DNA from 2 places in the Paenibacillus sp. FSL R5-0914 genome. Region 1 is predicted to be linked to the other one. Evidence: riboswitches for the same ligand, from Rfam matches in the RefSeq annotation. Region 1 holds a riboswitch; the other holds the start of a gene.
The links. A riboswitch is a leader RNA that binds a small molecule or an ion and turns the genes downstream of it on or off. The one in region 1 is predicted to bind cyclic di-AMP.

Region 1 (4,426 bases):
AATCTCCAAACCGCGTTCTTTCGCAGCCTGCACACTTGTCTGTTTATACAACGTACCTACTTCAGCCCGTTCCTCATCATCAAAAAAGGGAATATTCAAGCTATCCGGCAGCGTTGCATCTTTATATTCAGAAGGAGATCGAACGTCGATAACGGTGATCTGCTTCTTATTCTTTAACACTCTTAGTTCTTCCAATGTAATATCCTGAAACAATGCGCTCTCTCCTCTGGTGGCTAACTTCTTAGGTCGCCTCTAAGCTGAACTCCAGCGTTATTGCGCAGCTATAACTGCAATCAGACCCGGATGCTCTTCCGTTACCTCTCCGATCAATGCTGCTTCTACACCTGCATCTACTAACTCTTTTAGCAAATCCTCACTTTGTTCAGGAGCAACAGAGATCAGCAATCCACCGGAAGTCACAGCATCACACAGAATATAGCGGCTTAATTGGTCCATCTCTTCCGGATAAAGAATACTGCCCTCCAAATGAGCAAAGTTATTCTTAGTGCCGCCTGGAACAAAGCCCTGCTCCGCGAGCTCTCTTACTCTTGGCAGCATCGGTACATTGCCTTGACGAATAATCAGTCCGTGATTGCTCCCTTTTGCCATTTCCGAGGCATGTCCAAGCAACCCGAATCCGGTAACATCTGTACAAGCATGTACATCATAGGGCTCCATGATTTCAGCCGCTTTTTTATTCAATGTAGACATGACTGTCGTAAGGCGTGTAGTTTCTTCTGTGGATAGCTGATCCTTTTTAATAGAAGTCGTTAAGATGCCCACACCGATAGGTTTAGTCAAAATCAGCTTGTCTCCTGCCTGCGCACCTGCATTCGTTCTTACTTTGTCCGGATGCACAAGGCCCGTAACGGCCAATCCAAATTTAGGCTCTTTATCGTCGATGGAATGTCCGCCCACAAGCGTTGCTCCTGCTTCCTGCACTTTATCTGCTGCACCGCGCAAAATGTCACCGAGAATGCTTTTGTCCAAAACAGAAATAGGGAAGGCCACAATATTAAGCACTGTAAGCGGCTTGCCGCCCATAGCATAAATATCACTTAACGCATTAGCTGCTGCAATTTGCCCAAAGGAATAAGGGTCGTCCACGATCGGCGTGAAAAAATCAACAGTTTGCACTAACGCCAGATCATCACTTAATCGATATACCCCAGCGTCATCACTGGTATCCAAACCTACAAGTAGATCCGGATTAGGAACGGTTGGTGGTAGACTGCGAATAACCTGCATGAGATCGGCGGGACCGATTTTGCAGCCGCAGCCCCCTTTTGAAGATAATGAGGTCAATTTTATGGTTTCGGCTTGAGACATCATGACTCAGCTCCTTTAGATAGTTAATCTCGAATATCTTTAATCTTACATCAGTAGACAGCATTGTACAAAATACAGACATACAGAAGAACGCCCCGTAGCCAGTACATACTCCCCGGCTATGGGACGCCCCTCATTTCTCACTTACCACTAAGATCAACTAATCTGCTGAGTTTCCTGCTGTTTCTCCAAAAACCGCTGAAGTATAGCATTAAATTTCTCCGGCTGACACAGATTACTAGGATCTAATGCGTTAGGGATGATCACTAACTGAGCATGTGGCAGCTGAGACACCATATCCTTCATACAATTAACTCCAAATTCACTAAAGTCACCTACAATACATAAGGCGGGACGCTTAAAAGACTTTAAGCATCTAGTGTAATCCACATGGCTCGTAGCCAGCCTTTGCCGATACAATTCCCGTGGACGTTTATCGAGAAGTCCTCTTCTAATCTCGTTATAAGCCAGATTCCAGCGTTCCCGGTACATCATACGAATCGAAGGCAGTACAAGCTCACTTGGAGCGTAATACATTAACCAGCTACAATAAGCAGCCATAAGCTGGATTTTACCAATTATCGTTGACGCCTGACTTCTACAAAAGCTATCCGCGACAACAATCGCTTTTACTCGCTCTGGGTATTGTTTCGCAATATGCTGAACGACGAGCCCCCCATAGGCACTCCCAACAAAAACAGCCTCACGAATACCCAAATCATTCAATAGCATAATTATATCTAGACATTGGGTTTCAATAATCTCGTTTGGGGCCTGCAGTAATTCACCTGATTTGCCATTCCCCCGTAAATCACACAGAATCACTTTATATTTATCAGAAAAATACTCCAATTGTGGCTTGAACATACTATGTGTTAATCCATGTCCATGGATAAACACAACCGGAGCCCCTGTTCCATTGATTTCGTAATAGAGCGAAGTTCCATTCAGTTTAGCAATAGGCAAAGTTAACACCTCTTTCATAGATAGGTTCTACAACTATATCTGCTTTTTAACGCAGCAAAAAACCACAGAGGGATTCTCTGTGGCTATTCATCATCAAATACGCCATTCATCCTCTCTCCATACGCTTACGAGGTTAGCTGTCGGATTCGGGCAGTGAGAGTTGCCCTACCTGCATGGATGCATTTCTGCACCTGGAACAGGATTCACCCCATAACTAGTACCGATTGTTACACTGGTTCCCAGTTGTTGGTTCCCCCGCTTTCCTTAACGGAAATTAAGCGGACTTCTTATGTAATTGTCAGTTATGTGATGAATCATACTCCGTGTAAGGTTTCTTGTAAAGTTGAGCCGTGGGCAAAATAATGTTGAAAGCCATGCTTTTCATTTCATATTGAGCATACACTTCGTTTTCTCTTTCTTTTGCTCTTGTTTACTCAATATATCTAAAAAAAGCCGAGCGGCCATCAGAGATCAATCCCTGAACCACTCGGCTTCGTTATACAATCATATGGCTACAACAGATCGGCGTTTTTCAATGCATGCTCCCAGCTCGGAAAAAAGAACAGCGCACTTCTCATAAGATCAGGATCGCTTTGCTTCACTTGTTTTTTGCTGATCGAGCTTCCATCGATTTGAAGCTTTTTGATACGACTTAACACTTCATCAGCCTCCAAAGGAATTTCCATTGAAACACTCCTTTCTCAGTGACCTGGTTTCCAATCATTTTCTCCATAATATGCAAATTTATTCTTCATTTCGGTTTATACGAATTAAACCAGCTGATAGACCGGTTGTTCAGCAATAAAATAAGTAGGAATCATTGGGTATTTCTGTGCCAGAACTTCAGCTAAATATTTCATTCCTGGAGCTTCACTTTCCGCATGACCTAACATAATCAGCGCTTTTGATCTGCCTTGGTGGACAGCATCCCTCACATATTCTGGAGTTTCCCATTCGGGGCCCTCGCCAGCAATAATTAAATCAAGATTATGCTGATTAAAAAGAGGAATAGCCATCGTCCCACCTCCTCTGTAACCTACTAATATCCCCACTTGTCTGCATGTCTGGGATAGGTCTCCGGCAGCACGTACATAGGAGATGCCTAGCTTTCTTTTTATATACAGAGCCGCTTCACTTACCGTCATAGCTGGAATCGATAGGATTGTAGCAGTGGATTGCTGCTCAACCACATAGGCTGACCATTCAAGCTCTCGTAGCAAGCCCACCATGATCCCATCCGGTTGATGCCGATGCCAATAATCATGATAACGAAAAATAGCCAGTTCAGAACGCTCAATCAAACTCCGTTTCGCGCGAGACACAGGGTCAGCCTCTAACCACTTGCTCGTCTCATGATGACTGTAAAACACACCTTCATGTGTGATCAACAAATTGGCGTTCATAGCAACCGCTCGTTCCACAACATATTGCGTAGCGCAAAATGCCGTAACCATACCTGTAATCACCATTTCCGGATTCCCCGGCTTAAGAGTATCCACAGTCCCATCTATCTGTTCCATGGCTCCTATTAAATCTTCCAGAATCGTTCTAATTGTCACGCTCACTTTAATCCGCCCTTTGAGATCCATACTACTAATCTATCAACTTATAAATAACCCGCCCTTAATCGATATAAGGACGGGTTCACAGTTCATTATTTGAGCAGCTTGCCCACTCTATGATTTCGTGGCAGAGGTGATAATTCGATGGAAAGCTGGCTTCGGCTTATGCCCTTCATCGAATAGGAACGGCCAGTTCTTCCGCCCACGAACAGGGAAATCATCCAGCCAGGTATAGTCATCCGCTGCTCCCCAGAACGTGACCGAACTAATCACGTCCCGGTATTCTCTCAGCAGTGCGAACATCGCTTCATATCGATCTGCTTGAAGCTCGAGCAGCTCAGCAGGTACTGCCTTTAAGTCCATTCGTCTATCATCGAAACGGAACATGGATACATCCAGCTCTGTCAGTTGGAGCTGAAGTCCTAAAGATGCATATTTTTCAATCGCTGCACGAATATCCTCCAGACTAGGATCGTATAAATTCCAGTGTGCCTGCAATCCGACGCCATGGATCGGCACGCCTTGTTCCAATAGCGACTTCACCAGTTTATAGATTTTGTCACGCTTTA
Region 2 (4,426 bases), 1.0 Mb from region 1:
TTCACTATCTAGCCCAGCAGCGTCAACAATCTTGTCCAATATATTTTGATCAATCAAAAAATTCTGTCCTAAGCTCTTCTTGAACTTGAATCCATAACGTTGAATAATTTCTTTCGTCCGTTTTGGAGTCGAAATTTCCTCTCTACCACTCATGAAGTAATGCCCCCCTGATCAATTTGGGCGAGAGCTCCGGCAAATTCCTCCCGCGTAATTCCAAACATCGCCAGCCGCTTGTACAGCTGCTTGCCATTACAATATCCGATTCCAAGCAAATTACCAAGTGCCATACGTCTTTCAGCTGCCCGAGGATGTACAAGCATTCCAGCGGCCATTAGATCATCAAGTCCAATTAAAGCAGGTGCACCTTCAAAAGAGGTATGTACATTCCGCAGCGCATGACGAATCGCCTCTGGAGAAGCGTTCTCCACACCAATATCTCCCTTGCGGGTTGCGTCCTTCTCCGGAATGAAGGCATGCTTGCAGCCCGGCACCTTTGCGGACACAATCTTACGAATTCGTTCACCCGCGTGATCCGGGTCAGTAAGGATAATTACTCCTCTACGCTCCATAGCAAGCGCGATCTTCGCAATTACGGTCCGGTCTACAGCCGAGCCCCCTGTTTCGATCGTATCTGCTTCTACAGCACGTTTAACAGCGACGGTATCACTCTTACCTTCAACGACAATTAATTCCTTAATCATATCTCTTGACTCCTTCCAAAAAAAGCAAAAAAGAAGAGGTTTCGCTCCTCTTCTTTTGGTTAAAGAATGTATAAGTGATGAGCGGTTGCTCTGCGATCAACGAAATGATCATCTGGCGTTCCTTAACGGTTATCATCACTATAGCTTATCAAAGAATAATTTGCAAAAGCTTCAGCCTAGTTTAACTCCGGCTTCACAGGTCCAATCACATAAACGGTACGTGATTTACGACCGAAATTACGGACATGGCTCAGTGAATCGTAATAGACATCTACTTTATTGCCTTTAATGGCACCGCCAGTATCTTCTGCTCGGCGGAATCCAAGCCCCTCGATATATACCCACCAGCCAATAGGGATTACATTCGGGTCTACCGCAATTGTACGACCTTCCGTTACGCGTGTTCCGGAGGCAGTTTTGGTACCAATACCTGGCTCTTCTGATGAATAAGCTGTCATGGAGACGTTCTTAATCATCTTCTTGTACTCAAAGTCTACGCCAGCCTTGCTTGTGACGTTATTAGTCTTGGCGCTAACCTTAGCCGTTTTTGAAGTGGTGTTTGATTTGGAAGTTGTTGTAGTCTTAGCTACAGCCGGCTTAGGAAGTGCTTTGGTACCAACGGCAATAATCTTATCTTTCGTTACCGTTTGTACTTCCTTACCAATCATGCGCATAGAGGCCAGTTCTCCGTCTTGGTAGATCTTTTCAATATGCTGAATCATGACGCCTGGTTTGCCTGCCTGTGCCACTCTAACTGTTCCCACAGTAAGGGAGGGGTCTGCTGTCTTGATGACTCTGAAGGGTAAGTTAGTTGATCGCTGTACAGTCTGTTTGTTGATGCGAACAATCTTAACCTCCATGTTTGCAGAAATGGTGGTGTCTAACGAAGGGAAAATCTTATCATGACCTTCTAGGGTAATGCCCATTTTCTCAATTGCTTTACCAATTGTGTCTTCGGTCGTATATAACGTTTTTGTTGCTCCATCCGCAGTAAGACTAATTTTCTGCGCACGATTGATAACGACACGGTCACCGTCTTTTATTTCATCACTCAGTCCTAAAGATAGTTCATCATGCGGCTGCAGCGAAATTTGCTCTTTCTCCAACACATCACCAAGAAGCGCTTCTCGCGTTTCAAGCGTCTGTGTTTGCCCGTCTATTACTAAAAATAATTGTTTGTTACTTTGACCGTGTACGTACAGCAGAATAAGTAGCGCGATAGCGACTGAAATCACGCCTGCAAGTAAAAGTACGCGAGTATTTACTTGCTCCCACCGTAATGCGAAAGACCTGCTGGATGACTGCGAATCATGGGATACTTCTGGTTGGAATACGCCCATTCTCTCCATCCTCCTTACATAGCCCCGTCGTCAATTGTATATCATGAGGACTGAATTCCTTTGACGAAACTATTTGAGATTGTCACAGGACACGCACGTAATAACTTAGCGTCTCCTGCTCATGGATCGCCTGCTCGGCACAGCTACTCCCACCTCTGTTATATAACAGTATGTGGGCAACATTCTATTTATTCAAAAATAAAAAAGCCTAAAAAGAGTTCAACTGAGGACTCTTTCGTGGCTTCTCCAATATCAGAATAGAGAATGCTTGTGCACGAGGTTGCCTCTCTTACTTGCGCTTACGGGGTTAGCTGTCGGGTTCGGACGAAAGAGAGACGCCCTATTTCAGGTCACCCGCTCATGGCGGTTGCCCTTAAATTCACCCCAAAGACCACGTGAAGAAATCAAATACTGTCCTACGGCACGTCTAAACCGTATTTAAAATACAGGCATGCGGCAGGTCAATATTGGTTCCCCCGTTCTCCATACGGAGACTCAGCGAGACGATCCATGAATCAATGGCTGTCACTATAACACAGCTCACATCACTGAAAAGATGATATCCTGTTTTGATGCATGTTGTAAAGGACGATTCAACCACGTTTACGCAAAAATATGGTTAAAATATTGTAATATTCAGCCGTTTTTATATTAAAAAAGTTTAATATATCGGCCATTCTCTATTTTTCGCCTGTTTTGCTCCCGTTTTCACTCAATCCCAAATCGTTCCAGTGCGTTCGCATACGTTATTTTAGCCAATTCTTCCCATGTTAACCCTTTAATTTCAGCTGCTGCCTCTGCTACAAGCTTCACATGAGCGCTCTCATTTCGCTTCCCGCGGAAGGGGTGTGGAGTCAAATATGGAGCATCGGTTTCGATCAATAATCGGTCTAGTGGGGTCTGCGCAAGCACTTCTTTTGGCACTCTTGCATTTTTGAACGTAATGGGTCCTCCAAAGGATAAATGAAAACCAAGATTCAAGCACATTTTAGCTGTTTCCCAGCTTCCTGAGAACGAGTGCATCACGCCTCCAACCTCATTTGCTTTTTCCTCCCGTAAAATCCGTACAACATCCTCATGGGCATCACGATCATGAATACAAATCGGCATATTTAGTTCACGGGCTAGTCCAATTTGCTTGCGAAAAACTTCATGTTGCACATCCTTGGGAGAAGTATCCCAGTAATAATCCAGTCCGATTTCACCAATAGCCACTACTTTTTTATGACTGCATAGAGAAGCAATCCAATCGAGATCTCCTTCTTTCATATCAATTGCATCCTGAGGATGCCAACCCACTGCCGCATAAATATAATCATAAGATTCCGCCAGCTTCATCGTTGAGGGAATCGTCTCCCGATTAAATCCGATATTAATCATCTTGCTAACTCCTGCTTCTACAGCACGAGCGATAACTTCTTCGCGATCCTCGTCGAATTGAGGTGCATCCAGATGCGTATGTGTGTCAAACAGAAACATTTTAACCCTCACTCCTTGTTCTTTTTTAAATATAAGACAATATAAGTTTCAAGCTATCCGTTATATCTTATATTTCTACTCTTCTTGTCAAAAATCCCATATTTTCTTGTATTATTTTGCAAAAATCTCTGCAATAGAAGCAGGCAATCGCGTAAGCGCATTTCTCAACTTATCCTGAGGAAAATAAAGATGATATCTTCCACGGTGAATGCCGCTAATAGAACGCACAATATCCGACACCTCTGAAATTTCCCGCAGATGATCATGCCGATCAAGCAGCAGAATTTGTTTATTGTCAAAAGCTTCTCCCGGACGGAACACATCATAGGGCAGATCTGTCGGAAAATCAATCTCCAAATCATATTCTGGGTGAAGTCCCGCTGCCGCAAAACTGCTGCGAATTTCAGAAATCATATCTGTATCGAGATTCTCCACCTCAACATATTTATACAGTTTACGATGAATAAAACGGGTACACAAGTCACTTAGTAGCTCATCTTTCTCAAGTGTCCACTGCATAAAAGCCGTCTGTACCAGTGCTTCATCTAGCATTAAATATTGCTTCACTGTCACCTCACCACGGAACAAATCCTCCAGCGGATTAATCATGAAACTAAAATTGTACCCCTCTTGGAAAAGCTCCTTGGCTCTACGGAAAATTTGTCGCAAAATAATCTCTGAGCTACGTGTCACCGGATGAAAATAGACTTGCCAGTACATTTGATAACGCGACATTAAATAATCTTCAATGGCATGCATTCCCGATTCTTTTACAACAATTCGACCATTATAAGGACGCAGCATTCTTAAAATCCGATCAATGTCGATCGTCCCATAGTTTACACCTGTATAGTACGCATCACGCAGCAAATAATCCATGCGATCAGCATCTAGTGGACTGGAAAC

Region 2: another riboswitch for cyclic di-AMP. It lies ahead of MKX60_RS03755 (3D domain-containing protein); the one in region 1 lies ahead of MKX60_RS08460 (alpha/beta fold hydrolase).

The regions. Positions count from the first base shown of each region.
Region 1 covers NZ_JBBORH010000001.1:1,903,515-1,907,940, reverse strand. Annotated here, with positions in the region: gene mnmH (tRNA 2-selenouridine(34) synthase MnmH) at 1-213, opposite strand, end outside; gene selD (selenide, water dikinase SelD) at 271-1,329, opposite strand; gene MKX60_RS08460 (alpha/beta fold hydrolase) at 1,486-2,295, opposite strand; cyclic di-AMP (ydaO/yuaA leader) riboswitch at 2,402-2,586, opposite strand; gene MKX60_RS08455 (hypothetical protein) at 2,808-2,981, opposite strand; gene MKX60_RS08450 (Nif3-like dinuclear metal center hexameric protein) at 3,066-3,860, opposite strand; gene MKX60_RS08445 (endo-1,4-beta-xylanase) at 3,972-4,426, opposite strand, start outside.
Region 2 covers NZ_JBBORH010000001.1:874,211-878,636, forward strand. Annotated here, with positions in the region: gene rsmA (16S rRNA (adenine(1518)-N(6)/adenine(1519)-N(6))-dimethyltransferase RsmA) at 1-153, opposite strand, end outside; gene rnmV (ribonuclease M5) at 150-701, opposite strand; gene MKX60_RS03755 (3D domain-containing protein) at 878-2,041, opposite strand; cyclic di-AMP (ydaO/yuaA leader) riboswitch at 2,323-2,552, opposite strand; gene MKX60_RS03760 (TatD family hydrolase) at 2,750-3,520, opposite strand; gene MKX60_RS03765 (HD domain-containing protein) at 3,632-4,426, opposite strand, start outside.